Regions from separate parts of the Arthrobacter sp. NQ4 genome, predicted to be linked through region 1. Evidence: riboswitches for the same ligand, from Rfam matches in the RefSeq annotation. Region 1 holds a riboswitch; each other region holds the start of a gene.
The links. Region 1 has a riboswitch for S-adenosylmethionine ahead of PUN51_RS11465 (cobalamin-independent methionine synthase II family protein). Riboswitches for the same ligand answer to the same signal wherever they lie in the genome.
Positions count from the first base shown of each region.

Region 2: it holds a riboswitch for S-adenosylmethionine, as region 1 does, so the genes downstream of both, PUN51_RS08935 (DUF1737 domain-containing protein) here and PUN51_RS11465 (cobalamin-independent methionine synthase II family protein) in region 1, are expected to answer to the same signal.
Region 3: it holds a riboswitch for S-adenosylmethionine, as region 1 does, so the genes downstream of both, PUN51_RS07300 (bifunctional o-acetylhomoserine/o-acetylserine sulfhydrylase) here and PUN51_RS11465 (cobalamin-independent methionine synthase II family protein) in region 1, are expected to answer to the same signal.

Region 1 is NZ_JARETC010000005.1:226,334-236,554, reverse strand. Features, by position in the region: gene fbaA (class II fructose-bisphosphate aldolase) at 1-377, shown strand, start outside; gene PUN51_RS11475 (DUF3151 domain-containing protein) at 378-803, shown strand; gene PUN51_RS11470 (uracil-DNA glycosylase) at 874-1,503, opposite strand; gene PUN51_RS11465 (cobalamin-independent methionine synthase II family protein) at 1,715-2,923, opposite strand; SAM riboswitch class I at 2,937-3,041, opposite strand; gene PUN51_RS11460 (M14 family zinc carboxypeptidase) at 3,271-4,335, shown strand; gene PUN51_RS11455 (adenylosuccinate synthase) at 4,570-5,859, shown strand; gene PUN51_RS11450 (YegP family protein) at 6,038-6,409, shown strand; gene PUN51_RS11445 (RNA polymerase sigma factor) at 6,706-7,257, shown strand; gene PUN51_RS11440 (hypothetical protein) at 7,254-8,195, shown strand; gene PUN51_RS11435 (CoA-binding protein) at 8,257-8,751, opposite strand; gene PUN51_RS11430 (O-acetylhomoserine aminocarboxypropyltransferase/cysteine synthase family protein) at 8,748-10,100, opposite strand; gene sfnG (dimethylsulfone monooxygenase SfnG) at 10,100-10,221, opposite strand, start outside.
Region 2 is NZ_JARETC010000004.1:82,958-93,178, reverse strand. Features, by position in the region: gene cls (cardiolipin synthase) at 1-997, opposite strand, end outside; gene PUN51_RS08960 (aminodeoxychorismate lyase) at 1,092-2,018, shown strand; gene PUN51_RS08955 (pyridoxamine 5'-phosphate oxidase family protein) at 2,078-2,542, shown strand; gene PUN51_RS08950 (TetR/AcrR family transcriptional regulator C-terminal domain-containing protein) at 2,580-3,284, opposite strand; gene PUN51_RS08945 (hypothetical protein) at 3,507-3,761, shown strand; gene opgC (OpgC domain-containing protein) at 3,900-6,368, opposite strand; SAM riboswitch class IV at 6,537-6,652, shown strand; gene PUN51_RS08935 (DUF1737 domain-containing protein) at 6,666-6,941, shown strand; gene PUN51_RS08930 (rhodanese-like domain-containing protein) at 6,938-7,348, shown strand; gene PUN51_RS08925 (O-succinylhomoserine sulfhydrylase) at 7,349-8,557, shown strand; gene PUN51_RS08920 (HNH endonuclease signature motif containing protein) at 8,622-10,061, shown strand; gene PUN51_RS08915 (glutamate--cysteine ligase 2) at 10,150-10,221, opposite strand, start outside.
Region 3 is NZ_JARETC010000003.1:167,334-177,554, forward strand. Features, by position in the region: gene PUN51_RS07270 (CoA-acylating methylmalonate-semialdehyde dehydrogenase) at 1-243, opposite strand, end outside; gene mmsB (3-hydroxyisobutyrate dehydrogenase) at 313-1,230, opposite strand; gene PUN51_RS07280 (LysR family transcriptional regulator) at 1,342-2,274, shown strand; gene PUN51_RS07285 (zinc-binding dehydrogenase) at 2,310-3,440, opposite strand; gene PUN51_RS07290 (MFS transporter) at 3,445-4,827, opposite strand; gene metX (homoserine O-acetyltransferase MetX) at 5,007-6,122, opposite strand; SAM riboswitch class IV at 6,135-6,250, opposite strand; gene PUN51_RS07300 (bifunctional o-acetylhomoserine/o-acetylserine sulfhydrylase) at 6,354-7,676, opposite strand; SAM riboswitch class IV at 7,721-7,835, opposite strand; gene PUN51_RS07305 (VOC family protein) at 7,997-8,635, shown strand; gene PUN51_RS07310 (HNH endonuclease signature motif containing protein) at 8,842-10,221, shown strand, end outside.

The DNA.
Region 1 (10,221 bases):
ACAAGCCCGGCGGCGTCAAGCTGCGCCCGGAGATCCTCAAGGACATCCAGGCCCAGGTGGGTGCCAGGATCGGCAAGGACAACCCGTTCGACCTCGTGTTCCACGGCGGCTCCGGCTCCTCCGACCAGGAGATCGCCGACGCCGTTTCCTACGGCGTGATCAAGATGAACATCGACACCGACACCCAGTACGCCTACACGCGTCCGGTGGCTGACCACATGTTCAAGAACTACGACGGCGTCCTGAAGGTTGACGGCGAAGTGGGCAACAAGAAGACCTACGACCCCCGCGTCTGGGGCGCCTCCGCCGAAGCCGGCCTGGCAGCCCGCGTGGTGGAAGCCACCAAGCAGCTCGGTTCGGCCGGAAAGACCTTCTAGATGTCGGACGAGTTCCGCCGGAACCTGATGGGGCCGGAGCCCACGCTCCTGCCTGCCGAAACCGAGGTGCACGGGCAGTTGGAGGCCGGCCACGAGGCATTGGACCTGGTGGCCAAGCACCCCACGTCCTCGCTGCTCTGGGCTGTGCTCGCCGAAGAAGCATGGGCGGAGGGCCGGATCATCGATTCCTACGCCTACTCCCGCGTCGGCTACCACCGCGGCCTGGACTCGCTGCGCCGCAACGGCTGGCGCGGCGTCGGGCCCATCCCGTGGGAGCACGAGCCCAACCGCGGATTCCTGCGGGCCCTCTATTCCCTGGGCAGGGCTTCCTCCGCCATCGGCGAGGCTGACGAGCCGGAGCGGATCGAAAAGTTCCTCAACGACTCGGACCCCACGGCGAAGGCAGCGATCGAGGGCAAGTTTTAGTCCTTTGCGCTTAAACACCGACGGCGGGGGGTTCCCTTTCCTGGAAAGTTAACCACCCGCCGTCGGTCGCTTAAGGCTTGGCGATGCCGGTGCGTGCCATGGCGTCGGCGTAGGCCGCGCGCATGTCCTCGAGGTACTCCTCCTGGCGAGCGGGGGAACCGGCGAAGGCGCGGCCGCTCAGGGAGCGCACCTTGTAGGTCTTCAGGCCACGGCGCCACAGCAGCGGAACTTCGGTCTTCAGGAGTGCGTTGGCCAACCGGTTGGCTTCGGTTCCGTGCGCCACGATGACGGAGGCACGGGGCACCAGGGCCAGGAACTTCAGCAGCGGCTTCAGGCCTGCCTGGATCTGGTCGGGAGTGAACTTGCCGTTGGGCTCACCGGGAACGTGCCAGGGGTGGACGTTCCACGGCATCACGAACTCGGGGCGCAGGCCCAGCTTCCACTGCAGTCCCAGCATGCGGGTCGCGGCGTCCTGGTCCCCGGCCGTGATGAACCCGGACGGGTCCGCCTCGCCAATGTTGGAGAACAGGCTGATGATGCGGCATTCCTCCACGTCGTGCATGGGATCCACATAAGGGACCACGGTTCCGGGCTTGGTCTCCCGCAGGGAATCGCAGAGCTCGTTAACGGCAGCAACGCTGGGGTCGTAGCGGCGGCTCATGAGCTGTTCGTGGAATGTTTCGGGTGCCAGGGCTGTCATGAAGTGCTGGTTCTCCTGCGGGGATTGGCGTTGCTGCCGCCACGGAAACGGGCACGCGGGGGCGCGACACATCAGCGGCGGTTGATTGGGGTGGGCCGATTCCTGGTCGGCCTTACCCAGTTTAGCAAGCCCCGGGAAACGAAACGCCGGTCCCGTGCACCTGACTCAGCCAGGGCACGGAACCGGCGGGTTCCCGCGTCGCCTCTTGCAGCTACCAGAGGCGGCTGGTGGCCCGGCGGGCGCCCTCGCCGAGGGCCTCCAGCTTGGCGAAGGCGATCTGCGGGTGGACCCGGCCGCCCAGGCCGCAGTCGGTGGAGGCGATGACATTCTCACGGCCCACGACGTCGGCAAAGCGGACAATGCGGTCTGCCACCAAGTCCGGGTGTTCCACCACGTTGGTGGCGTGCGAGACGATGCCCGGGATGATCACCTTGCCCTCGGGGAGCTTGGTGTCCTCCCATACCCGCCATTCGTGTTCGTGGCGGACGTTGGCGGCCTCGAAGGAGTAGGCGCCGGCGTTCACCTGCAGCACCGATCCGATGATGTCGGCGAAGGGGATGTCGGTGGTGTGCGGACCGTGCCAGGAACCCCAGCAGACGTGCAGCCGGATCTGTTCCTGGGGCAGGTCGCGGAGGGCCCAGTTGGTGGCCTCGACGCGCAGCTGGATGAACTTCAGGTAGTCCTCCAGGCTGGGCTCGGGATTGATCTGGTCCCAGCTCTCGGCCAGGGACGGATCATCGAGCTGCACGGTGAGGCCGGCATCGATGATCGCCTTGTATTCCTCCCGCATGGCATCGGCGCAGGCGTAGACAAGTTCCTCATCAGACTTGTAGTACTCGTTGGCCACGCGGGCGCAGGAGCCGGGAGAGAGGGACGCTACGAAGCCGTCCGACAACCCGGCCGCTGCGAGGCCGGTCTTCAGGTTCCTGATGTCCGATGCCACCAGGTCCTGGCCCGTGTAGGTCAGGGGTCCGGCGATCTTGGGCTGGGTCACGCTCTTGCGGTGGGACAGGATGCCCGAGGAGGGGTCGTTGTAGGCCTCGTTGAACGCCTGCCGGTCGCGCCGGTCAGGGAATGAGGTCAGGACAATGTTGCCGGGCGAGGAGCGGTGCACCTGGGCATCGGCCCAGCGGTCCACGTTGGTTGGCTCCAGGCCGCCCAGCCGTGCAAAGGAGTAGTTCCACCAGGCACCGTAGTCCACGGAGCTGGACATCGTGTGCCCGTATTCGCCGTCGTTGGGGATATCGATGCCGAGGTCCTTCTGCCGCTGGACCACCTCCACCACGGAGGCCTCCAGAAGTTCCAGGAATTCAGGGGTGACGCCGTCGGTTTCCTTGGCGGCGTTGGCCGCGATGAGTTCCGGGGTGCGGGGCAAGGATCCCGCGTGGGTGACGCGGATGTGGTCGGTGTTCAGGGACATGCTGGAATCTTCCTTTCCATCGGTCCTGGCAGTAGCACCTTCGGCCGGCAGGAATCCTGCTGGACCGTGGTTGCTGCGGCGTCATCGAGCCAGGTCTCTCGGCCGCTCCGGATGGTTCACTCTCACATAAATCCAGATGCCTGCCCCGGGGCAAGTCTGCTCCGCTTTATGTCGCGACGGGCTGCCCGGCGGCTTTCCTGCCGTTTCCCAGCGGGCAGCAGCATACTTACAGCTTTTGTTCAGGTTATTGACAGGTTTCGTTAAGCTTGGTTGGCTGAGGTCACATGCCGCCGCCGCGACGAAGCTGGCTAACGGCACCCCGATGCACTCGAAAGAGGTAACGCACTGTGAAGAAACCCCTGGCAAATTTCAGGACCCTCGCCGTCTCCGGAGCCCTGGCGCTGGCCGTCGTAGCAGGACCTGCCCCGCTGGCACACGCTGTGGGCGAAGGCCCCACCTACGACGGCAACGGCCAGATCACCACGTCCAAGCTCGCCACGTACGAACAGATGGTCTCGTTCCTGAAGGACCAGGATGCCCGCCAGCCGGCAATGGAGCTGGAGGTCATCGGGCAGACGGTCAAGGGGCGCGACATCCACTTGGTCAAGTACATTTCGGACCCCGCCAAGCCCACCATCCTGTACCTGACCCAGCAGCACGGCAACGAGCAGCTCACCACCGAGGGCGCCATGGAGTTCATCAAGCACCTGGGGACCGGCAAATCCGCGGACATCCTCAAAGGCGTGAACATCCTGGTGGTGCCCATGCTCAATGCGGACGGCGCCATGGGCGACGTGAACTTCTCCCTGGACAATTACCTCGCAAAGGGGGACCGGCACCTCACCCGCTACAACGCCGAGGGTGTGGACCTGAACCGCGACCACGTGGCCAAGGTCCAGCCGGAGACCCAGGCGCTGCACAACAACGTCATGCGCAAATACCGGATCGACTACATGATCGACCTGCACCACCAGGGCACCCGGGCGGAGCGTGACGGCAAGCTGGTATCCGGCTCCATCCTGTACCCCACCACCCCCAACGCCGACCCCGCCGTCGTCGAAAAATCCAAGCAGCTCGGCGCGGTGGTCTTCAACAACGTCGACTCCACCGGCTGGGGACACCTGGGCAAGTACCAGGGCGGCAGTGCCGAAACCATCAGCCGCAACGGCATCTCCGTGGAGTACGGCATCGCCACCCTGCTCTTCGAGATGCGCGGCATGTCGGACCACTATTTGGACGGCTATGCACTCGGACAGCGCAGCAACGGCTACCTGATCAAGCAGACCGTCACCACGCTGACCTCCACGGCCGCGGCCATCGCGGACGGGTCCATTGCCGACGCCGACACCTCCTTCTGGAACACGCTCGCCGAACAGACGTCCCGGCCCGCCGGGGAGGCGGAGGACGAATAGGCGGCACCGGCCGCCGCGGCCTTTTGGCAGAAAGGACCGCGGCGGGCCACAACAGTGGACAAAGTGCCCCATCGGCTAAACTTGGGTGGTAAGAGCCCCGGAACTCTTGCTTCGCTGCGCCGTGCTGCGGCTGTGCGAAGGCCGGTATGTTCGGGGCATTCTCATGAACGGCGCTGCATGGGCCCGCCACCTGGTGGCCGGCCCGGGCAGTCCGAACGAATGGGGGAGGATCCCATGCCAGCAATTGTGATCGTAGGAGCCCAGTGGGGCGACGAAGGAAAAGGCAAGGCCACCGACCTGCTGGGCGGCCGTGTTGACTACGTCGTCAAGCCCAACGGCGGCAACAACGCCGGGCACACCGTCGTCGTAGGCGGTGAAAAGTACGAACTCAAGCTGCTGCCGGCAGGCATTCTCAGCCCCAACGCCGTTCCCATCATCGGCAACGGCTGCGTGGTGAACCTGGAGGCCCTCTTCCAGGAAATCGACGGACTCCAGGCGCGCGGCGCCGACACCTCAAAACTGCGGGTCTCCGCCAACGCCCACCTGGTGGCCCCGTACCACCAGGTGCTGGACAAGGTGACCGAACGCTTCCTCGGCAGCCGCGCCATCGGCACCACCGGCCGCGGCATCGGCCCCGCCTACATGGACAAGGTGGCCCGGCTGGGCATCCGCGTCCAGGACGTCTTCGACGAATCGATCCTGCGCCAGAAGGTGGAAGGCTCGCTGCGCCAGAAGAACGAACTCCTGGTCAAGGTCTACAACCGCCGCAGCGTTGTGGTGGACGAGATCGTGGAGTACTTCCTGTCCTTCGCCGAGCGGCTCCGCCCGCTGGTCATCGACAGCACCCTGGTCCTGAACTCGGCGCTGGACGAGGGCAAGGTAGTCCTGATGGAGGGCGGCCAGGCAACGTTCCTGGACGTGGACCACGGCACCTACCCGTTCGTGACCTCCTCCAACCCCACCGCCGGCGGCGCCTCGGTGGGTTCCGGCATCGGCCCCACCCGGATTTCGCGTTCCATCGGCATCATCAAGGCCTACACCACCCGCGTTGGTGCCGGCCCGTTCCCCACCGAACTTTTCGATGAGATGGGCATGTACCTGCAGAAGACCGGCGGCGAATTCGGCGTCAACACCGGCCGCCCGCGCCGCTGCGGCTGGTACGACGCCGTCCTGGCGCGGCACGCTTCCCGCGTGAACGGTTTCACGGACTACTTCGTCACCAAGCTGGACGTCCTGACCGGCATCGAGCAGATCCCGGTGTGCGTGGCCTACGAGGTCGACGGTGTCCGGCATGACGAGATGCCCATGACGCAGACCGAGTTCCACCACGCCAAACCGATCTTCGAGTACTTCGATGGCTGGACCGAGGACATCACGGGAGCCCGGACGCTGGCGGACCTGCCAGAGAATGCCCGCAACTATGTGCTGGCCCTGGAGAAGCTCTCCGGAACCCGGTTCTCGGCCATCGGCGTTGGCCCGGACCGCGACCAGACCATCGTGGTGAACGACCTCATCAACGACTGACGCGCCCTCCCGGAGCAGGCATGACGACGGCGGCAGGCCACCTTTCGCAGGTGGCCTGCCGCTTCTCTTTTGGTGGCGGACAGCGAATTTACACAGGCTTAACGCGCACGGTCTTGTGAGGTTTCCGGTGCCGCGGCCAGACTCGTCTGTACAACCTGGTGCCCAAGGAAGGATCGTCATGGCCGGAAGATTTGAAGCATTCGTCGACGCTGATTCGTTTTTCCGGTTCCGTCTCCTGGCTCCGGACGGGGCCGTTATCGCCGTCTCCGGCCCCTTCGAGGACAAGGCCGCTGTGGCGGCAGGGATCGCCGCGGTGCGTGAATGTGCCGGCACGGGCCTGGTCACCGACCTGTGTCCCGCCGGAACCGTAGCCCGTCCCGCGGCTGAACCCGCTGCGGCTGCTGCCGCTGTTCCGGCCGGGCTGCCCGCCGCCGTCGTGCCCGTGTGCGGAGAGGAACGCGCGCCCGCCACGCGGCACGCTTTTGCGCTGGCCAATGCGCCGCGCCGGCATGCCACGGCACGCCGGTGGACCAGGGCAGCAGCCCGCTGACAGGCGGGGAAGGAAATTCTCAGAAGTTTTTTTGAAAGCGCGTAACCCTTTGGGGTGCCCCGGCGATTACCCCTATGAAGTGCCGGTCTGGAACCTGTCCCCCATCACGTTCCAGGCCGGCTCTTTTGTCTTTCCGCAAGGGTGGCTGCACCCGCCTGGCCCGGCACCGGCCCTGTTGCCGGCGCCGTGGCGGTTCCGGCGGGGGTGGTTACCTGAGGGTAAAGTAAGGGCAGCGTTCCGGATGTACTGAGCGCCCGCCTTGCCAACACCCTTCTTTGACGGAAAGCACTACGTCAGTGACCGATGCACAGACAGACGAGGCTCCGGACCAGCCGCTTTCCGGGACTGCCGCCTTCAGCCTTGTCTACAAGACCTACGCATCACAGGTGCTGGGCTACCTCACAGCCCGGGGAGTCGAGGATCCGGAGGCCGCCATGCAGGAAGTGTTCCTTTCCGTGCTGCCCCGCCTCCACACCGTGCACGGCGGCGAATCCGGCCTGCGGACTTTTATCTTCTCCGTTGCCCACGCCCGCATGGTGGATGACCACCGGCGGCAAAGCCGGAGCCCGGTCAAGCTGCCCTTCGAGCCCGAGCTCGACCAGCGCGTGGACACCTCAGCGGAAAAGGAAGCCCTGCAGCGCATTTCGCCCCAGGAGGTCCTGACGCTGCTGGACGGTCTGCCGCAGGACCAGCGGGACGTCCTGTCGCTGCGCCTGGTGGGAGGCCTCACAGTGGAACAGACGGCTGAGACCATGGAAAAGAGCGCCGGTTCGGTGAAGCAGCTTCAGCGGCGCGCATTGTTGAAACTCCGGGAACTCGCCGCAGTGAAGGAGTACCTCGCGCCATGACACCCGCCCCGGAAAACCGCGCCGCCCTTGTTGATGACATGCTGCTGGACGCCGGCTGCCAGCTGGATGCGGACCTTCGCAACGCCCTGCTGTCGCTGGGCACCCTGGCTTCGCTGCCCGCGCCGGAACCCAGCGGTGAGCTTGCCGCACTGCTCACGGCAGGGGAACCGGGCGGGGAAGCAGCTGAACAGGCAGCTGAAGAGGTGCCGGAACAGCCCGGTGTACAGGCCACTGGACAGCCCGATGCGCTGCCTGGGGACGAACTGGCGCGCCGCCGCCGCCGGCGGCACCGCCCCACCGCGCTGGGCCTGGTGCTGGTGGCCGGGATGGGGCTGGGCGCTGGCGGGGTAGCCGCCAGCTCCAGCACTTCCGGAACCAGTCCAGTGGAGCACCTGCTGGAGGATTGGGCGCCCTGGAACGGTACAGCGGGGGAACCGTCCGCCGCCGGTTACAGCTACCGGGGCCCCCAGGTGGCTTCCGACGGGGACCTTGCCGCTGCCGGCTCACCTGCACCCGGTGAGTCCGCCGATGCCGCAAATCTTGCCTCCAGCCTCCTTCGGGATCCTGCCGGCTCCTCCCGCCACACAGGACGGGCGCACACCGGGTTCCCGCCGTGCGTCGGCCCGGTCAAACACGAGGCCGGCGCCGAAGCGTGCACGCCCGCGGCTCCCGGGACTTCTTTGCAGGGCAATGGACTTGGCAGGGGCAAGGAGAATCCCGGCGCCGCGACGGACGGGATGCCGGCAGGGCAAGGGGCTCCCGGGCCGGCGAAGGCCGGACTCCCGGCGGCCAACACCGGGCCGTCAGCCGGGGATGCAGCCGCCGAGGCACAAAAGGCGGCGGGCTCCGCGGCCAACGCGATGCCGGGGCAGGGCCAAACAAGCTCCCAGGCGGCAGGACAGGGAGCCGGGCCCAAGCCCACGTCTCCGGCGAAATAGCCGAAACACAGCAACAGCGGGCCCGTCGGACGGACCCGCTGTCGCCTCATGCAGTGCCCGGTCAGGCCATGACCTGGCGCTTGGAGGAAATCACGCCGGTATCGAAGCCGGCCAGGTGGAGTCCGCCGTGGAAGCGCGCGTGCTCGATCTTCACGCAGCGGTCCATCACCACGTTGAGCCCCGCGGCTTCCGCGCCTGCCGCGACGCCTTCGTGCCAGGAACCCAGTTGCAGCCAGAGTGTTTTGGCACCGGCGGCCACGGCCTCGTCCAGGACGCCCGGAAGGTCGTCATGCTTGCGGAACACGTCAACGATGTCCGGGCTCTCCGGCAGGTCCGCCAGGGACGCATACGTGGGCTGGCCCAGGATCTCCTTGACCACCGGGTTCACGAAGTACACCTTGTAGCGGGTGGAGGACAGCAGGTACGTGGCCACGAAGTAGCTGGCCCGCGACGGCTTGTCAGAGGCTCCAACAATGGCAATGGATTTCGCCTGCCGGAGCAGGGCCAGCCGCTCAGGTGCCGACGGGCCGGACCAGGTGCGTTCGGCGGTGCTCATGCGTTTGCTCCGATCGTGCAGGCGCCTGCGGGTTCTTGGGCGACGGCGGCGTCCCGGGCCGCGGCGTTGGAGGCTTCGGTGAGTGCCTGGTCCAGATCCCACAGGATGTCCTCGATATCCTCGAGGCCCACCGAGATGCGGACCAGGTCCTCCGGCACGCCCGCGGATTCCAGCTGGGCTGCGCTGAGCTGCTGGTGGGTGGTGGAGCCGGGGTGGATCACCAGGGTCCGGGAGTCACCCACGTTGGCCAGGTGGGAGGCCAGCTGCAGGGACTCGATGAACTTCTGCCCTGCGGCGCGCCCACCTTTGACCCCGAAGGAGAACACCGAGCCCGGGCCAAGCGGCAGGTACTTCCGGGCCCGTTCGAAGTGCGGGTGCGAAGGCAGGCCCGAGTAGTTGACGTAGGCTACCCGCTCATCGTTTTCCAGCCATTCGGCCACGGCCTGCGCGTTCTTCAGGTGCTCGTCGAGCCGCTGTGCCAGGGTCTCAACGCCCTGGAGCAGCTGGAACGCCGACTGCGGCGAAAGGGCCGGACCGATGTCCCGCAGCTGCTCGCTGCGCAGCTTGGTGAGGAACCCGTACTCACCGAAGTTGCCCCACCAGGAGACGTTGCCGTAGGAAGCCACGGGCTCAGTCATGGTGGGGAACTTGCCGTTGCCCCAGTTGAACCGGCCACTCTCCACCACTACGCCACCCAGGGTGGTGCCGTGGCCGCCCAGGAACTTGGTGGCGGAGTGGATCACGATGTCGGCACCGTGTTCGATGGGCCGCACCAGGTACGGCGTGCTCAAGGTGGCGTCGACCACCAAGGGGATGCCGGCGTCGTGCGCCACCTTTGCCAACCCCTCCAGGTCCTGGACCTCCGACGACGGGTTGGCCACCACCTCCACGAAAATGGCTTTGGTGTTGTCCCGCACCGCCGCGGCGTAGTCAGCGGGGTCGGTGCCGGGGACGAACGTGGTGTCCACGCCGAACCGGCGCAGGGTCACGTCGAGCTGGGTCACAGTTCCGCCATACAGCTGGGAAGCTGCCACGATGTGGTCGCCCGCCTGTGTCAGGGCGGCGAAGGTGATGAACTCCGCTGCCATGCCCGACGCCGTCGCGACCGCTCCGATGCCGCCCTCGAGGGACGCGATGCGCTCCTCGAACGCCGCGACGGTGGGGTTGCCGATGCGGGAGTAGATGTTGCCGTACTTCTGGAGGGCGAACAGGTTGGCGGCGTCGTTGGTGTCCTTGAAGACGAACGACGTGGTCTGGTAGATGGGAACGGCGCGGGCGCCGTGTTCGGCGTCGGGGGTGCCGCCGGCGTGCAGGGCGCGGGTGCGGAACCCGAAGGTGCGCTCAGCCATCAGACAGCCACCGCCTGGGCGGCGGGAGTGATTGAGAGGTCGAGTTCCGTGCCGTGCTTGCGGGCCAGGTCCGCCTCAAGCTCCCGGACGATCGGCAGGATGTCCCGGCCGAATGCGGCCA
Region 2 (10,221 bases), on a different contig from region 1:
GGGTGTTGAAGAGCCGGAGGTTGTTCTCCGTAATGAACCCCGGACCGCTGGGAACCACCTGGGCCGTGACGGTGCCGGGTTCCGGGTTCGCCGGGAGCTGCAGCTGGTGTTCCAGCGACTCGTCAGTCTCGCTCAGCCAGTCGGTGGCGAAGACGACGTTCAGGGTGGTCACGATGGGGCCGCGCAGGCACGCCATCAGTTCCACCCATTCACGGCCGGCCTTGCGGTGCCGCGGGTTGTTGTAGGAGGGCTCGATCAGGTTCTGCGAACCCGTGAAGGCGATCTCGCCGTCGATCACCATGATCTTGCGGTGGTTCCGCAGGTCAGGGCGGCGCCACTGGCCGTGGATGGGCAGGAGGGGCAGCATCCGCTTCCACTGGATCTTGCCCGCGCGGAGGCGGTTGAGCAGCTTCCGGTACCCCTTGATGCGCAGCGTTCCGATGTGGTCGAACAGGAGCCGCACCTCCACGCCCCGTTCGGCGGCTTCCTCCATGGCGGTGAGCAGGTCGTTGGTGACGTGGTCCGAACTCATGATGTAGAACTCGGCGTTGACGAACTTCTTCGCCTTCCGCACAGCCTTGGTCATTTCCAGGATGGAATCCGGATAGCCGGGGATCAAGTCCACGGAGTTTCCGTCCACCATGGGCAGCGAGCCCAGGGTGCGGTTGAGCTCAGCAGCGGACTTCACCCACTCCGGGCCGGGGTAGTCGCTTTCCGCATCCGAAAGCGCGGTGATGCCCGCCTGCACGCGTTCGTTGACCAGCTGCTGCTGTGCCCGCCGGCGGCTGGACAAGCGGAAATTGCCGAACAGCAGGAACAGGACGATGCCCACGAACGGAATGAAGAAGATACCCAGCAGCCAGGCCATGGCGGTGGTGGGGCGCCGGTTGCCGGGAATGATGCCCAGCGCCAGGACCCTGATGGCCAGGTCGGCGAAGCCCAGGAGCACCACCACCCATGTGGGCGCGGTGCCGGCAAGCGAAAAAGGCCACAACACGTTTAAAACCCCCGGGGAGATTGGGCCCCGGAGGACGGCTTCCGGCCGGTGCACTCTGCCCAGCTTATCCGCGGTACAGCACTAAGCTGGTGCCATGACCTCTCCAGCCCCCGTGGTTCTTGCCTTCCTCGATCCTGCTTACCCCGACGGCAGGGTGGCCGATGCCACCATACCCCAGCTGCTGGTCACGGATCTGGGGGTCACACGCGGCGACGGCGTCTTCGAAACCATGCTGGCCGTGGGTGGAACGGTGCGGAAGATGCAGGCGCACCTGGACCGGCTTGGGGGCTCCGCCGCAGCACTGGACCTGGCCATCCCGGACCAGGAGGCATGGCGGCGCGTTATTGCGGCTGCGGTGGCCCGGCACCGGTCCGAGAACCCGCCGGCAGACCCCGCCGCCGATGAGCTGGTGGTCAAACTGGTGGTCACCCGCGGCGTTGAAGGCGAGGCGCCCACGGCCTGGGTGCAGGCGTCGCCGGCCGGCGCTGCCGGCCGCAGGCAGCGCGAAACGGGCATCGACGTCATCCTCCTTGACCGGGGCTACGACAGTGATGTTGCCGAACGGGCCCCCTGGCTGCTCCTCGGCGCCAAAACCCTTTCCTACGCCGTCAACATGGCAGCGCTGCGCCATGCCCACAAACAGGGTGCCGACGACGTCATCTTCCTGTCCTCCGATGGCCGCGTGCTGGAAGGCCCCACGTCCACCGTGCTGCTTGCGCATGTGGAGAAGTCCGACGACGGCACAACAGTGAAGCGCCTCATCACGCCCCAGCTGGACAGCGGCATCCTGGCCGGCACCTCCCAGGGCGCCCTCTTCGCGGCCGCCAAGGCGGCGGGGTGGGAACTGGGCTACGGTCCCCTGGAGCCCCGGGACCTCATGGACGCGGATGCGGTCTGGCTGATCTCCAGCGTCCGCCTGCTGGCGCCCGTAAACCGGATCGACGGCAAGGAAATCGGCACCCCGTCCGTCCAGAAGGAACTGACCGCCGAGTTGAGCGAACTTTTCGCCGGCATCCACTAGGCCGCAACAAGCGGCGCAATCCCTTTTCCCACTCCCGCATCACCCGTAAGGTGTGGACCATGGACTCGCGAAACCTGCCGATTGAAAACCTGTCCTTCGACGACTGCTGGGAACTCCTCGACAATGACGCGGTGGGCAGGCTGGCCATCGTGGTGGACGAGCATCCCGAGATCTTCCCCGTGAACTACGCCGTCCACCTGCGCAGCATCGTCTTCCGCACCGCACCCGGGTCAAAGCTTTGGGGCGCCAGGATGGAACGGCCGGCAGCACTGGAAATAGACGGCTACGACCCCGCCTCGGAACAGGCCTGGAGCGTAGTGGTTCGCGGCGAAACGGAAATCATCGAGGACCAGGGCGTTAAGGATGCGGTGGACGCACTCGGCCTGGAACCGTGGCAGCCGGGCGAAAAGGCCCACTACGTGCGGCTGAACGCCAAAGCACTGACGGGGCGCCGGTTCCGCGTGAACCGGCCGGACATCTGGAACACCCGCCTGCAGGACCGGCGCCGCGCGTCCTTCGAATAGCGCCGCCCGGGCAATCCGCCGTCAGCAGGCCCCGGGGTCAGGCGGCGGGGCCTGCCGCCTGCCGTGACAGCTGTGCTTCCAGCCCCGACAGCAGGATGCCAAGTCCCTGGTCAAGTTCCGCCTCGCCGTCGTACTCTGCCAGGGCGGGAGCAAGGGCACGCAGCTTGGGGAATTCCTTCGCCGGCAAACGGTGGAGCCCCAGGCGCAACAGCACCTCGTTCTCTTCCGGATCCACCACGTACTCCTGCAGCTCGTTCAGGATGTGCCCGTAGAGGAAGCCGTAGTAGGCGCGGTAGACGTGGAGGGCATCGGCCGGCGCGAATCCTGCCGAGCCCAGCAGGGACAGGATCTGTTCCAGCGGCCGCAGCGTGCCCAGGGGGCGAAGGCCCAGGGGCGTGGAAAGGGGCCGCGTGACCAACAGGGGAACCACATTGGGATGCTGCAGGGCGAGCGCCCGCAAGCTGTGGGCGATCTTCCGCAACTGGGCTTTCCAGTCCGGGTCCGATGGATGGATGCTTAGCTGGTTGAGTACCAGCTCGGTAACCCCGTCCAGCAGTGCGGCGCGGTTCTCGGCGTAGCGGTAGAGGCTCATCGGATCCCGGCCGAGTTCCTGCCCCAGCCGGCGCATGGTCAGGGCCTCCAGGCTTTCGGCGTCCACCAACTCCAGGGCCTTGGCCAGCACAATGTCCCTGCTCAGCCTCGTTTTGGCCTGCCCGGGCTGGGAAGTGTTGGCGGAAGTCATCACAAAGGTCCTCACTGGCGGCCCTCGTCCCGAAGTAACTGGGACGGTTGCCTCATATCTGGTCTACAGGTAAAGTCTACATCGTAGACAAGATGACCTCTTGAGCTTTTCGGGACCTCTCAAGGAAAGCGGCTACACAATCCTTTGCCACCTTGTGCAGGGCATCGAGGTTCGCCGCTGGAGCCTACCGGCGGCACCACGCACCGAGCGAAGGGACGCCTCATGGCCAATTCGCAGTTTGATCTTTTCCTCCACGAAGCCACCTACGCAGACAATGCCTCGGAATCCAGCCTGGACCGCGACCGCCTCTACGGGCTGTACACCAGCTGGTGCTTCGTCAACGAGCAGCCCACCGGCACCGAGTCCAGTTTCTGGGCTGCCATGAAACACAAAGTCTCGGTTCGCCGCAACGGACTGCGCATGAAGGGGCCGGCCGCTGCGGACTACATCCTCAGCAGCTACCCGCGGCTTGTTTAAGGCCCCCCGGGCTGCCAACGGGCCGCAGGGTAACCAGCGGCGCATGATGACATGCTGTGGCACTTTTGTGCCGCAGCATTTTCATGCCCGGATGCACCCTGGAACCAGGCAAAGGGGCCGTCCCCCAGGCGGGAATCCCTAGGTGGGAACGATCCGGAAAAGGAACCTGGTGCGGACCATCACCCACAACAGGCCCAGGACCACGGCGTAGGCCGCGGTGTTGAGGAAGATGCTCTGCTGCTGGAGCGCCGGGATGTTTGTGACGACGGCGATCAGCACCACATGCATGATGAAGACATACAGCGTGGCGCGGCCCAGCGGAATCAGGAACCAGCCCAGGGCACGCTCCACCGGTTTCCAGTAAGCGCTGAGGAACGCGTAGGCGGCTACCACCAGGACCAGGACGTTGAACAGCCGGCCGGGCGCCAGGTAGGTCCGGCCGAAGAGTGCGTCATACATGGCGCGGTAGGAGGCGTCCGGCATGAGCGCCAAGCGGACGTCGTAGTTGTTGGCCAGGTACGGATTCCCCCAGGACAGGAAGGCCAGCGCAAACGCTGCCGCAGTGCAGGCCGCCACCACCCACGTGTGCGCCGACAACCACGCAACGATGCTGCGGCGGTAGTAGCCAACAACCAGGCCGAGGACGAAAAGCACCTGCCACACCAGCAGGGGAAACGAGTCCTCAAACTGGGATGGCAGGATCCTGAACCGGGTCACGGCGCCTACCGCGTACACGGCGAGCGTCGCCAGCAATACCCAGACGGCCTTGCCGCGGTTCAGCGCCGCAAGGATCAGCGGGCTGGCCAGCAGGAGCACCACGTACAGGCCCATGACGTTGAACTGCCAGGGACCGAACTGCAGCAGCACGATGGCCGGCAGCACCTGCGGCGGCACGGGGAACTGGAACAGCGACGACATGCCGGCGTAGAGGTCGTAGGTCCGGCCGGCGCCGCCGTGTCCTGCGCCGCCGGTCCCCTGGTCCACGAACGTGGTCAGGGCCTCAGTGTGGAAGAACGGGAGCAGGGAAAGAAGGAAGACGCCGATCAGCACGGCCAGGGCGGTCACGTAGAGCTTCCCGGCCCGGCGGGACGTCAGGTCCACCACCCGGCCGAAGTCCTCCTTGGCCTTGGGCCCGTACACCATGCCCACCACCAGGCCGGAGAACAGGACGAACAGCTCCGCGCCTGACACGAAGCCCACCGCCTCCTGGGTGAGCAGCTGGAACAGTGAGGCCATGCCCAGGTGGTTGACCACCACAAAGACAATGGCCAGTCCGCGCAGCAGGTCCACCCGCGAATCCCTGGTGGAAGGGTCCTGGTAGCTCCAGGACGTGGCGGTGTTGATCCGGCGGGGAACCTGCCACAGGGCCACCAGGAGGATGACCATGGCGGCACCAACGGTCCAGGGGGCGGCGCCGGAAAGCGTGTTGGCCCGCACGTAGGTGCCTGTGGACGCCACATCCGTGACAGGGCCGGTGACCATCGGCGATGCCTTCAGCCTGTCCAGGGCGGCCTTGGCAATATCCGGGCTTCCCGTGAGCAGCCAGCTGATGCTTGCCACGCCGGTATCCCGCGTGCTGGTCCGTTCGTCCCACACCACGGCGGCCGTCCCGGCGAAAGCGGGTGACGTGGCAGTGGCCACCACCTGGTCCCACCAGCCCGTCTTGATGTCCGCCTCGGGCGCCCCACCGGACGCAGGGCTGTAGAAGGCCGAAGTCTGGAGGAGGAAAGGCTTTTTGCGTCCCTCCACGTAGGTGCCGTAGAAGTTTTCGCCGCCGGAGGCCGTCAGCATCTCCTGGAGTTCGCCCGGACGCGGCGTCGTGTTGACGGCGGCCCCGCCGGCAGTGTCGTCGTGATAGGCGGTCAGGCCCACCCAGTCCACGGCGTCATCGCCCGGGTAGTAGGGGGCATAGGCGCTGTCGCTTCCGTTCCAGGTCCCGTCCCCGTTCGTATCCAGGAGGGAAAACCCGTCGCTTCCCGGCTCCGGGGCATTCCGGTTCCGTTCAAAGGGGTAGTCCTTGCCCAGGTAAGGCGCCCACACCATGGCGGCCCGGCCGCCGTCGTCCTTCTTGAAGGCTGCCGCCACGGCCTGGAAAGCCTGCCGGTACGTGGCCGGCTGCTGGCCCCAGGCCACCCAGCTGGCATTCATATCGGGGGCGAACCGGACCAGCAGTTGGCCCTTGAACCCCGATGTCAGGTCGCGGACCTGGGCTGCGAACGCTTCCGCCTCCGCGGGGCCGAGCTGGTCCAGGGGCACCGACGGCTTCACCGTGAGCAGGGCGTGGGCGCCTTTGGCTGCAGTTTGCTGCAGGAAGCCGTCGATGTCATTCCGCTCCGATTCGCGGTACGGAATGGTGATGTCGTGGCCGAAGACGGCGGGGCCGGCGCCCAGCCTGTCGCTGAAGCCCGCGGCCGTATCCTCACCCCACTCGAGGACCGCCCCCAGCCACGGCTTGCCCTTGTCCGGTGGAGCAGGCGCCGCGTGTGCCGGGCCTGCCGGGACCACCAGGGCCAGTAGGACGATGAACACCGCGGCGAAAAAGGCTGCGATGGAACGCGGACGGTTCCGCGGGATGGCGGCGTGGTGGTGCGATACGTGTGCCCGCATGCTGACAAGGACCCCCCGGTACTCATTGCTCTGGATACGGGGCGGCGCCCCCGGTAAGAACTTTATCGGCCCATGGGCATAACCCGTGCCGTGACGCGGACGGCTCAATTACGGAACATGACGACGGCGGCGATGCGGCCGGGCGCGGCAGGTGTTACGTTTTTGGGGAGTAATGAGTACCGGCGCCAAGCCCTGACTTGCCGGTCGGCAACCCTCCCTTTCGCGGCGGGGTGCCTCAGGTGAATACTCGGCATATCGACCGATTCGAGCTGCAAGCGTGAGAGAAGGAGATCCGTCGTGTCCGACGCACCCGCCCCTGACGAAAGACTGTCCTACCGCCTGATTACGGGCGCGGACAACCGTGAATTCTGTGAGCGGATCTCCGCTGCACTCGCCGATGGCTACGTCCTGCACGGCAGCCCGGCGGCAACCTTCAACGGCACCACCGTCATCGTGGCGCAGGCAATCGTCCTTCCGGCCGCGATCGCTTCCGCCGACGCCGCCGTGGCCACCGCCGTGGACCAGCTCGATGCCGAATTTGAGGGCGAGTTCGACGGCGAGGGCCACGCATGAGCTACGCGGGAGACCTGACGCCGCAGGAAGCCTGGGCCAAGCTGGAGCAGGGCGCCATCCTGGTGGATGTCCGCACCGAGGGCGAATGGGCCCACATCGGCATCCCGGACACCAAGGCCACGGACAACGATCCCCTGTTCATCCAGTGGACCTTCCCCGGCGGCATCCCCAACCCGGACTTCGTCAAGGACCTCCAGGAGCAGGCGCCGGAGGATCCCCACGCGGAACTGCTGTTCCTGTGCCGGTCCGGCCAGCGGTCCATCGCGGCCGCGACTGCCGCCACCCAGGCCGGCTTCACCGCCTACAGCGTGCTGGAGGGCTTCGAAGGCGAGCCCGACCGCTACGGCGAGCGGACCGTCAATGGCTGGAAGAACCGCGGCCTCCCCACCAACCTCGGAAAGAACTAAGTGACCTTCAACCCAGACGCCCCCGGCTGGAACCCCGACACCCAGGCAGTCCGCGGAGGCCTGGACCGCTCCAACTTCCAGGAAACGTCCGAGGCCATCTTCCTGAATTCAGGGTTCGTCTACGAGTCCGCCGCGGCAGCTGAACGGGCCTTCACCGGCGAGGACGAGCGCTTTGTCTACTCCCGCTACGGCAACCCGTCCGTGGCCACCTTCCAGGAACGGCTCAGGCTGCTCGAAGGCACCGAAGCATGCTTCGCGACGGCGTCGGGCATGTCCGCCGTGTTCACCTCGCTGGGTGCCCTGCTGGCTGCGGGGGACCGGGTGGTGGCCGCCCGGTCACTGTTTGGTTCGTGCTTTGTGATCCTGAACGAGATCCTGCCCCGTTGGGGTGTGGAGACGGTCTTCGTGGACGGCCCGGACCTTGACCAGTGGCGCGAAGCCCTGTCCAAGCCCACCACCGCCGTCTTCTTCGAGTCCCCGTCGAACCCCATGCAGGAGATCGTGGACATCGCCGCCGTCAGCGAACTGGCCCATGCGGCCGGGGCCACCGTGGTGGCGGACAACGTGTTCGCCACTCCCCTGCTGCAGCGCTGCGGGGACCTCGGCGCCGACGTCATCGTCTACTCCGGCACCAAGCACATCGACGGGCAGGGCCGGGTGATGGGCGGTGCCATCCTGGGCACCAAGGAATTCATCGACGGACCGGTGAAGCAGCTGATGCGCCACACCGGCCCCGCGCTTTCCGCTTTCAACGCCTGGGTCCTGACCAAGGGCCTGGAGACCATGGGCCTGCGCGTCAACCACTCCTCGGCGACCGCACTCCGGCTCGCAGAATGGCTGGAGGAACAGCCGGCGGTGAGCTGGGTGAAGTACCCGCTCCTGAAGTCGCACCCGCAGTACGGGCTGGCGGCAAAGCAGATGAGTGCAGGTGGCACGGTCCTTACCTTCGAGCTCGCTCCTTCCGGCGGACGCACGGGCAAGGAAGCGGCGTTCGCACTGCTGGACGGGCTGCGGATCATCGATATCTCCAACAACCTCGGTGACGCAAAGTCCCTGATCACGCACCCCGCCACCACTACCCACCGCGCCATGGGCCCGGAGGGGCGGGCCGCCATCGGCCTGAGCGACGGCGTGGTCCGGCTCTCGGTGGGGCTCGAGGACCCGGAAGACCTCCTCCGCGACCTGGAACAGGCGCTGAAGCAGATCTAGCGGGGGCGGGACCAGGTCCGCCTGGCCAAATACATATGTCAGTGCCTCGTTGGATGATGTCGGTATGGGAACCAGCGGTGGTGTCGGGGTGGTGCTGGCGTCGATCGATGCCTCTGTTGCCGCCCTTGATTCGCTGAACCGTCAGGACTCTTTCCTTGCTGCCGCGGCGGCTGCTGGTGCCGGTGTGGATGTGTTGCAGCGGCGGTATGGGATCCGGCTGGAACGGCTGGAACTTATGGCTCGGCTGGAGGCGCAGCTCGCTGCGATGCAGGCACGGGCCGCTGCTGAGGCAGTGGAGTTCCAGCGCGCCCTGACCCCAGCGGACGCCTCGATCCAGGACCGCACTTACGCGGACATGTCGGTGGTGGAGGAAATCGCCGGGGTGGTGACCATCAGCTCCGCGGCAGCGGGCGCTTTGGTGGACCAGTCACGGCGGATCTGCTCCCTGCCGCACGCCATGAACGCCCTGGCCGCGGGCGCGATGTCCTGGCAGCACGCCCGGATTGTCGCCGACGAAACCGAGGGCCTCACCACTGACGGCGCGGCGTCGCTGGTGGCGCATTTCTTCGACCCGGCCGCACCCCAGCCCGCCCGCGGCGCGGCCCCCGGTGACCTCGTACCGTCACGGTTCCGAGCCAAGGTCCGCGGGTGGCGGGAACGCCATCACCCGGAATCGATCGAGAAGCGCCATGTAAAAGGGGTAGCTGACCGGCGGATGGAATACACCCCCGAGCGGGACGGTATGGCCTGGGTCTCGCTCTACCTCCCCGGGGACACCGCCTGCGCCATCTGGAACCGCACCACCGCCACCGCCCGCGGACTCCAAGGTCCCACCGAAGAGCGCACCCTCACCCAGCTCCGCCCCGACATCGCCGCCTCCCTGCTCCTCGGCGCCGGGCACACCACACAGACCGGGAAACCGATGGAGGCCGGACAGGTCCCTGCGCCGCGGGCCGACGTCCTGGTGATGGTGCCGGTGTTCTCCCTCCTCGGCGTGACCGATGAACCCGCCGTACTGGATGGTTTCGGGCCGATCCCGGCGTCCATGGCGCGCAAACTTGTCGCCGACGGGGCGGAATCGTTCTACCGGGTCCTGGTCGACCCCCGCGACGGCGCACCACTGGAAATTGGCCGGAAAAACTACCGGCTCACCGAAACCATCAAACGCTGGATCAGGATGCGCGATGCCAAGTGCACCTTCCGGGGCTGCGCCAACCGCACCCCCGACAACGAAACCGACCACCTACAAGCCTGGCAACACGGCGGCGCTACCAACGTCGGCAACCTGGCCCAACTCTGCCCCAAACACCACCGGCTCAAACACCACAGCCAATGGGCACCGGACCTGGCCAACAAGAATGAACCACCCGGTTGGACCTCACCAACAGGCAGGCACTACAACCCAGAACACCAGGACTCAGAACCAACCCACTGGCCCGAGGGCATCCTGCCAACACAACGAAGCCCGCTGGAACAGGTCCTTCTACAGCGCCTCGCTACCTAGCACCTGCTTCGCTGCGGGTCTCTACACCTGCCGTTCTACAAGACACCTGAGGTTCTACAAGTCTGCGCGCCTGGCGGCTCTTGCCCCGTCAGGCCTGCCGGACACGCAGCAGCTCGGGCGTAGCCGCCACGTCCGCAAGGTCCAGCGCATCACGCATGGT
Region 3 (10,221 bases), on a different contig from region 1:
CTCTGACTTTCGCTGGGTGAGGATCTCGCGGACCTTGAAGAAGATGGTGGTGCGCTTGGTCAGGCTGGTGGCCCGCCAGGCCGGCAGCGCGGCGCGGGCTGCGGCGATGGCTTCCTCTGTCCGTGCCGCCGAGGCGAGCGCCACCTGCTTCTCCTGCTGGCCGGTGGCGGGGTTGAAGACCTGACCGAAGCGGTCGGCATCGGTGACGCGGGCGCCGTTGATGTAGTGCGGAATCGTTTCCAAGGGTGTCTCTTTTCCTGCGGTTCTTGCGGCGTGGTTGGTTGGACTGCGTGTCTACGTTGGACGGCGCGGTTAGTTGGACGGCGTCCCGTCGGCGGGCTGGAGCGAGCCGTCCACGAGCTTGATGATCATGGAGCAGTCCTTGCCCGCATCACCGGCATCGATGAGTCGCTGGAACAGCTGCTGGACGTGCTTGCCGATTTCCAGGGGCGTGCCGGTGTCCTCGGCGGCGCTGATGGCCAGGCCGATGTCCTTGTTCGCGAGCTCGGTGGTGAATGTGGGTGCGAAGTCGTTGTTGGAGGCCGCGGTGGGAACCACTCCGGGGACCGGGTACCAGGTCCGCAGCGCCCAGGAGTCCCCCGACGAGACCGAGGCGATGTTCCAGAAGACCTGCTTGTCCAGGCCCAGCCGGTCAGCCAGGACCGCACCCTCCGCGGTGGAGGCGAGGTTGATGAAAAGCATCAGGTTGTTGCAGATCTTGGCTGCCTGGCCCGTGGTGGGACCACCGGTGGGAATGATGTTTCCGGACATGGGCCCGATGTAGCCCGACGCGTCTTTGACGGCACCCTCTTCACCGCCCACCATGAACGTCAGGGTTCCGGCCTCGGCACCGCTCATTCCGCCGGACACCGGGGCGTCCACGAAGCGTAAGCCGGCGGCAGCAGCGGCGTCGTGCAGTTCCTGCGCGGAGGCGATGTCGATGGTGGAGGAGTCGATGAGCAGCGTGCGGGTATCCGCGTGCTTCAGAACACCGTCCTCCCCAAGGTAGACGGCGCGGGCGTGTTCACCCTTGGGCAGCATGGTGAAGACGGCGTCCGCGCCGTCCACCGCTTCGGCGATGCTGGCTGCACGCTTGACGCCGCCTGCCTCGGCGGCTGCCAGTGCCGCGGGGTTGAGGTCGAAGCCGCGCACATCGTGCCCGGCCTTCACCAGGTTCACCGACATGTGGCCGCCCATGTTGCCCAGGCCGATCCATCCGATAACTGCCATGCGTAAGCTCCTTTGCTTCCATTCCGGCGTTGCTGCCGGCATGTCTGTGTCTACGATCACACCCTGCTAGAGTGCAATCAAGGGGAAAAATTACAGACGCTCTGTGCATTGATGCACACAAGAGGAAGGCCGCCCGTGGATTCGAGACGGTTGCCCAGCCCCGACGACCTGCTCATCCTGCTGACCGTGGCGCGCCTGGGCCGGTTCAATGCGGTGGCCGAGACCCTGGGCACCACACACACCACCATTTCCCGCCGGATCCTGGCCCTGGACAAACAGTTGGGCGGGCGTACCCTGGAGCGCAGCCCACACGGCTGGGAGCTGACGAAGCTTGGTGCGGCCGCGGTAGAGGCGGCGGAGGCGATCGAAAGCACCCTTGGCTCGTTGTCGGGCCTGATCAGCCAGGACCAGAGTGCCCTTGCCGGCCTGGTCCGGGTCGCCACCACGGACGGAGTGGGAGCCGTGTTCGTCACCCCGTCGCTGGTGCGGCTCCAGCAGCAGAACCCGCAGCTGAACATCGAGATGCTGAGTGCCACCCGGAAAGTCAGCCAGAACCGGTCAGGGGTGGACCTGGAGATCGTGGTGGGCCGCGCCGACGTCAGCACCGCGCAGACCATCTTCCTAAGCAACTACTACCTGCGCCTCTACGCCAGCCCCGGCTATGCGGCGCAGCACGGCCTGCCGGAAACGCTCGACGACGTGGGGCAGCACGCGTTTGTCTCCTACGTGGAGTCTGCACTCCAAGTGGCGGAGCTTGGGCCCCGCTGGTCATCGCAGCTTCCGACGCCCAGGACAAGCTTCCAGGCCACGAGCGTGTTCGCCCAGGTGGAGGCGGTGCGCCAGGGCGCCGGCATTGGGCTGCTGCCGAACTTCATGGTGGGAGACCGTGAAGATTTCGTGCCCGTGCTGCCAGGTGATTTTGAGCGCCAGCTGCCCATCTGGGCTGTTGCACGGCCGGAGTCGCTTCGGTCAGCGCGGGTGCAGGCCGTGATCGCGGCCCTGAAGGACGAGGTGAAGGAGCGGTCGTTGCTGCTCGCCGGGTGAGGAGCCGGGGCGGGTGAGGAACCGGGCCTGACGGTTCAGGCCCGGAAGAGCCGCCGCACTACCTGTCCCGCTGCGAGCGCATCAAGGCCCTCGTTGATCTCGCCGAGTGGCCGGGTGTCGGTGTGCAGCAGCTCAACCGGCAGTTTGCCGTCCCGCCAGTACCCGAGGTACCTGGGGATGTCCCGCGCGGGAACGGCGTCGCCCATGTAGGAGCCCAGCAGCCGCTTGCCGGCCCCGGCGAACTGCAGGGCCGGTACCGTCAACTCTGCGGAGGGGTGGGGCAGGCCCACGGAGACCACCGCGCCACCCCTGGTGACCCGCTCCAGGCAGGATGCGATGACACCGGCTGAGCCCACCGCTTCAATGGCGACGTCGACGCCGTCGCCGGCTGCTTCCTCAATCAGCCGCCCTGCGTCCTCCGGCGTCCCTACCGCGGTGGCCCCGGCGTCGCGGGCCAGCTGGTGCTTCCCCTGGTTGGGGTCGATGGCGATGACGCTCGTGGCCCCTGCCAGGCGGGCCGCCATCACGGCGGACAGGCCCACCGCCCCCAGGCCGAACACTGCCACGGACTGGCCGGGGCCGACTGCGGCGGTGTTGAACACCGCTCCCATTCCGGTGAGCACGGCGCAACCAAACATCGCCGCCACGGTGTCCGGGACGTCGTCGTCAATCACCACCACTGATTCCCGCGCAACCACCGCGTAGTCAGCGAAGGCGGAAACGCCCAGGTGGTGGTTGATCCGCTCCCCCGCCGGCGTCCGCAACAGTGCCGGACCATGGAGCAGGTCTCCGGATCCATTCACCTCAGCTGCCCGGTGGCAGAGCGCGGGCCTGCCGGACAGGCAGGCCCGGCACTGGCCGCAGCTGGGCACGAACACCAGAACCACATGGTCCCCCACGGATACGTCGGAGACGCCGTCGCCCACGGACACCACCCGCCCCACGGCCTCGTGTCCCAGGGCCATGGGAAGGGGCCGGACGCGTGAACCGTCCACGACGGACAGGTCCGAATGGCACAGGCTCGAGTAGGTGATGGAAACTCCGAGCTCACCGGCGCGCGGCTCCGGCCGCTCCAGCTCCTGCACCAGCAGGGGCCTGGACTCGGCGTAGCTCTGTTTTCCCTGGGCCGGGGCGGGAACGGTGGAGTAGAGGACGGCGGCTTTCATGGCCCTACTTCTTGCTGGCAGCGAGCAGGTCTGCCGTGCCCTTGGCGTCGGCCGCGTCAACGTCGTGCAGCGAGATGCCCCGGGTTTCCTTCAGGAAGAAGACCGCGACGGCGGTGATGGCACACGCGATGAGCAGGTACACCGCCACCGGGACGGAGGACTTGTAGGTACCCAGCAGGGACGCGGCGATGATCGGCGCCAGTGAGCCCGCCACGATGGACGTCACCTGGTAGCCGAGCGAGACGCCGGAATACCGCATCCGGGTGGGGAACATTTCCGCCATGATGGCGGGCTGCCCGGCATACATGAAGGCGTGGAACACCAGGCCGATCATGATGGCCGCCAGGATGATGACATCGTTCTTGGTGTCCATCATGGGGAAGGCGAAGAAGCCCCAGGTGGCACCCATGATGGCGCCGGCCATGTAGACGGGCTTGCGGCCGAAGCGGTCCGACAGCTTGCCCACCATGGGCACGACGGCGAAGTGGACGGTGTGCGCAAGGAGCAGCAGCAGCAGGATCCGCGTGGTGTCAGCCTGCACCACCGTCTTCAGGTAGGTGATGGAGAACGTGACCACCAGGTAGTAGAGGATGTTTTCCGCGAAGCGCAGGCCCATGGCGGTGAAGACGCCGCGCGGGTAGCGCCGGAACACCTCGGCCACGCCGTAGCCCTTGTGGCCCGCGTCCACCTCTTTGCGGGCCTCCAGGAAGATGGGGGCGTCGTTGACCTTGGTGCGGATGTAGTAACCGATGATGACGATCACTGCGGAGAGCCAGAACGCCACGCGCCAGCCCCAGCCCAGGAACGCGTCCTGGGTCAGCGTGGAGGAGAGGACGAACAGCACGGCCGTGGCCAGCAGGTTGCCCAGCGGCACTGCCGATTGCGGCCAGCTGGCCCAGAAGCCGCGTGACTTGCTGGGGCTGTGCTCTGCCACGAGGAGCACGGCGCCGCCCCATTCCCCGCCCACGGCGAAGCCCTGGGCGAACCGCAGGAATACCAGCAGCGCGGGCGCCCAGTAGCCGATCTGTCCGAAGGTGGGCAGGCAGCCCATGAGGAAGGTGGAGACCCCCACCAGGATGATGCTCAGTTGCAGCAGCTGCTTGCGGCCGAACTTATCGCCGAAGTGGCCAAAGACGATTCCGCCGATGGGGCGTGCGACGAAACCGACGGCATAGGTGAGGAAGGCGGCGATGATGCCGTCCAGTTCCGTGCCGGCGTTGGGGAAGAAGGCCTTCCCGAACACCAGGGTGGCGGCCGATGCGTAGAGGAAGAACTCGTACCATTCCACGACCGTGCCGGCCATGGAGGCCGTCACCACTTTCTTAAGGCCTGAGGCCTTGACGTCGGTTTCCTCTGTGCGCCTTGCGGCGGAGCTTTCCGTACTCATGCGAACTCCTTCGGCGTCGTCGTCGACACCACGGGGACCAGTCAATGGCAGACGGGTGTGATGCACACCACGAAAGCCGGATTCGATGAGTATGGTCTGCCTGCGGCGCAACCTCAACGCCGATTAGTGCAGAACGCATCTGCAGGAATGCACATTAAGGGCTGTGCGCCAGGCGGCGCCTAGACCAGGAAGCTGCTCCGCAGCCGGCCGCCCAACTGCCCGATCTCGGTGAGGAACCCGTCGTGCCCGATCGGTGCCTGGATGACATGGACGTCCACGTCCCCGGGCAGCGCCTGGGCCAGTTCGTGGGACTGCGACGGAAAATAGAGCCGGTCCGAGTCGACGGCGGCCACGAAGAACCGTGCCGTGGAGGCGGCGAGGGTTTCGGTCAAGGTTCCCCGTCCCCGGCACACATCGTGGCTCATCAGTGCCTCGGTCAGGGCGATATAGCTGTTGGCATCGAAGCGCTTCACCAGCTTGTTGCCCTGGTGGTCCAGGTAGCTTTCCACCTGGTAGCGGCCGCGGGAGGCAAGAACTTCCCCCTGCAGGGGCGACTCGGGCGCCTGGGGTGCCCGGCCGAAGCGGCCTTCCAGTTCGGCAGCCGACCGGTAGGTGATGTGGGCGATGCGCCGGGCCAGTGCCAGCCCATCTTCCGGGCACGGACCGCCGTAGTAGTCCCCGCCGTTGAAATTGGGGTCTTGCCGGATGGCCAGCGTCTGGGCCTGCGCGAAGGCAATCTGTTCGGCCGTGCTGGCGGCTCCCACGGAGATCACGGCGCAGCGCTGCACCCTTTCCGGGTACGTCACCGCCCATTCCAGGGCGCGGGCGCCCCCCATGGATCCGCCGAGGACGGCGAACCAGCTCTTGATGCCCAGCTGGTCCGCGAGCCTTGCCTCGGCAACCGTACTGTCGCGCAGCGTGACGAGGGGAAACCTGGAGCCCCAGGGATTTCCGTCCGGCGCGGGTGATGACGGGCCGGTGGATCCGTAGCAGCCGCCAACGATATTGATGGACACCACGAAGAAGCGGTCCGTGTCCACGGGAGCGCCGGGGCCGGCCAGCTGTTCCCACCAACCTTCTTCGTCGGTGTCGCCGCGGGTCACGTGGGTGCTGCCGGTCAGCGCATGCTCGATCAGGATGGCGTTGCTGGCGTCCGCATTGAGCGTCCCCCAGGTTTCGTAGGCCAGGGTGACGTCCGGGAGGTATCCCCCGGCTTCGAGTTCCAGACCCCCGATGGAGGCGTAACGCACGATTCCGTGTTCGGGGATGGTGGTTCGGGCGACGGTAACCGTCATGGCAAGACCTCTTCTACGCGCTTGCCTGCCGTCGTCTGACCGGCAGGCCAGGTCCTCACCCGGGGCACCCCACCGCGGATGGAGGGTTGCCGGCCAGCAAGCCGGGGCTGTCACTGGCACTCATGACCTGGTTCGAGTGTACGAAACACCCCCCACTCCAGGCCAAGAGTATGACTGGTTGTGACTTCCCGGTTTGCCGGCCGGCACATGCTGCGACGCTCGCGTTTGGGGCTACGCGTCGGCGCCCTTGGCTGCCCGGAAGCCTGCCTCCAGGTCGGCCAGGATGTCGTCGATGTGCTCCAGGCCAACGGAAAGCCGGACCAGGCCCGGGTGCACGCCGGCCACAACCTGCTGCTCCGGCGAGAGCTGGCTGTGCGTGGTGGACGCGGGGTGGATGACCAGGGAGCGGACGTCGCCGATATTGGCCACGTGGGAATGCAGCTCCAGGGCGTCGACGAAGCGCTTGCCCGCCTCTGCCCCGCCGGCCAGATTGAAGGCCACGACGGCGCCCGTCCCCTTGGGTCCGTACTTGCGGCCACGCTCGTACCAGGGGCTGGAGGGCAGCCCCGCGTAGGCGACGGATTCGACGTCGTCCCTTGCCTCCAGCCAACGCGCCACTTCCGTGGCGTTCGCAACGTGGCGCTCCACCCGCAGGCTCAACGTCTCCAGGCCCTGGGAAATCAGGAACGCGTTGAAGGGCGAGACGGCTGAGCCGAGGTCGCGCAGCAACTGCACACGGGCCTTGAGAATGTAGGAGAGGTTGGCGCCGAGTGCGCCGCCTTCACCGAGATCGCGGGCGTAGACCAGGCCGTTGTAGGTGGGGTCCGGGGTGTTGAAGCCGGGGAACCGTTCCGGATCCTTGCCGAAATCGAACTTGCCGGAATCGACGATGACTCCGGCAATGGCCGAGCCGTGGCCACCCAGGTACTTGGTGGCCGAGTGCAGGACAATGTCCGCTCCCCACTCCAGTGGGCGGATCAGGTACGGCGTGGACAAGGTGTTGTCCACAATGAGGGGCACGCCGGCCTGGTGGGCCACCTCGGAGATGCCTTCGATGTCCAGGACATCCTGGCGCGGGTTGGACACCACTTCACCGAAGAAGAGCTTGGTGTTGGGCTGCACGGCATCGCGCCACTGGTCCAGGTTGTCCGGATCGGCCACGAAGGTCACCGAGATGCCGAACTTCTTCAGCGTGTGCGCAAACAGGTTGTAGGTTCCGCCGTAAAGGCTGGGGCTGGCCACGATGTGGTCGCCTGCCTCGGCGATGTTCAGGACAGCGAAGGTTTCGGCGGCCTGCCCGGAGCTCAGCAGCAGCGCGGCCAGGCCTCCTTCGAGGCTGGCAATCCGTTGCTCGACGGCATCCTGGGTGGGATTGCCGATGCGGGTATAGATGGGCGCAAGTTCAGCCAGGGCAAAACGGTTGGCGGCGCTTTCAGCGCTGGGAAACACGAATGACGTGGTCTGGTAGATAGGCAGGGCGCGGGCCCCCGTGGCGCTGTCCGCCGCCTGGCCTGCGTGGATCTGGCGGGTTTCGAAGGACCATCCGTTGGACATCCAAATCTCCTTTGACATGGGCCCGGCATGCTCACCGGCAGTACGGGCCGCGCTTGCTCCCGGCTGTTGCCGGGGAGCCAGGTCTTCACCCGGGGCACCCCACCGCGGATGGAGGGTTGCCGGCCAGCGAGCCGGGGCTTGGCGCTGGCACTCATGACCTGGGCCCAGTCTAGGAACCGGACGGTTGCCGTGGACAGCATTGTGACGAACATGGTCTTCCGGCCACTGTCTCGGCCGAATAACGGGGGCGCCGGGCGCCACAAATACTAGTAAGGGTGCCCTTAGCTGAGAGCCTGATCACAAAGTGCCAAGATGTTCGCATGCGCATGGATCACGTCTCTTACGCCTGTGAACACGATGGCCTCGCGGCCACTACCGAACGTATTGCAACTGCCCTCGGCGTTGAGGCAGTGAAGGGTGGCGTACACCCCCGCTTCGGAACCCGGAATATGATCATCCCGCTCGCCGGCCACAAGTACCTCGAAGTCGTTGAGGTCCTGGACCACCCGGCATCGGACAAGGCACCGTTCGGACAGGCAGTACGTGCCCGCTCCGCTGCTGGTGGCGGCTGGATGGGCTGGTGCGTCGAAGTGGACGACCTCGCCCCCTTCGAGGAACGCCTGGGCCGCGCCGCCGTGAACGGCAACCGCAAGTTCCCGGACGGCCGCGAACTGGTCTGGAAGCAGATTGGCATCCTGGGCCTCATCGCCGATCCCCAGGTGCCGTACATGCTCAAGTGGGAGGGCGATCCCTCGCTCCACCCGTCCCACGCGTACGAGAGCAACCTCAAGATGAGCTGCCTGACCATCGCCGGTTCCGCCTCGCGCGTCACCGAGTGGCTGGGTGAGCCGGTGGAGAAGCCGCTCGAGGACGTTGCGGTGGAGTGGGTCGCCCCGCACGGAACCCCGGGCATCCTCTCGGTCACCTTTGAAACCGCCAACGGAGCCGTCACCATCTGACCCTCCCCCGTTCCTCCCCGGATCACTTCGGGGAGGTCCCCGGGTTGTGCCCGGGCAAACTTCGGCCGCCATTGGGTGGTGACAACGGCGTCACCACCCAATGGCGGCCGAATTAATTTAAGAAGCTGCCCCCTGCGCCGCTATGAAGGACGCCAGCATGAACCGTGCACACTTTGGATGTCAGTGCCTCGTTGGATGATGTGGGCATGGGAATCAGCGGTGGTGTTGAGGTGGTTTTGGAGGGTGTTCGTGCCTCTGTTGCTGCCATCGATGCGCTGGATTTCGAAGATACTTCCCTGGCTGCCGGCGCCGGCATTGGTTCCCGTGTTGACGTGCTTCAACGGCGGTATGAGATCCGGCTGGAACGGCTGGAGGTTGCGGCCCGGCTGGAGGCGCAGCTCGCCGCGATGAAGGCGCTGGATACTGCCGAAGCCGTTGCCTTCCAGCAGGCGATGACGCCGCCGGACGCCACTGTCCAGGACCGCACTTACGCGGACATGTCGGTGGTGGAGGAGATCGCCGGGGTGCTGACCATCAGCTCGGCGGCCGCGGGCGCTTTGGTGGAGCACTCACGCCGGATCTGCTCCCTGCCGCTGGTGTTCGATGCACTGTCCGCCGGGGACATGTCCTGGCAGCACGCCCGGATTGTCGCCGATGAGACTGAAGGCCTCACCACCGAGGGCGCCCTGGCGTTGGTGGCGCACTTCTTCGACCCGGCTGCACCCCAGCCCGCCCGCGGCGCGGCCCCCGGCGAGCTTGTTCCGTCCCGGTTCCGGGCGAAGGTGCGTGGTTGGCGGGAACGCCACCACCCCGACTCGATCGAGAAGCGCCATGTAAAGGGTGTGGCTGACCGGCGGATGGAATACACCCCGGACAAGGACGGTATGGCCTGGATCTCCCTCTACTTGCCCGGGGACACCGCGTGCGCTATCTGGAACCGGACCACCGCGACCGCCCGCGGCCTCCAGGGACCAGACGAACCCCGCACCCTTACCCAACTCCGCCCCGACATCGCAGCATCGCTGCTCCTCGGCGCCGGCCACGCCGAGGAAGACGGTCCCGGCCTCGGCATTCAGGGCACGGAGGGTGTCACCGGGGTCGGGAAGGTCCCTGCGCCGCGGGCCGATGTCCTGGTCACCGTGCCCGTGTTCGCCCTCCTCGGAGCCACCGACGAACCCGCCTTACTGGACGGCTTCGGACCAATCCCGGCGTCCATGGCACGGAAACTTGTCGCCGACGGGGCGGAATCGTTCTACCGGGTCCTGATCGACCCCCGCGACGGGGCACCACTGGAGATCGGCCGGAAAAACTACCGGCTCACCGAGGCCATCAAACGCTGGATCAGGATGCGCGACACCAAATGCACATTCCCCGGCTGCACCAACCGCACCCCCGACAACGAAACCGACCACCTACAAGCGTGGCAACACGGCGGCACCACCAACGTCAGCAACCTGGCCCAACTCTGCCCCAAACACCACCGGCTCAAACACCACACCAGATGGACGCCAGATCCGGCCAACAAGAATGAACCACCCGGCTGGACCTCACCCACAGGCAGGCACTACAACCCAGAACACCCCGAC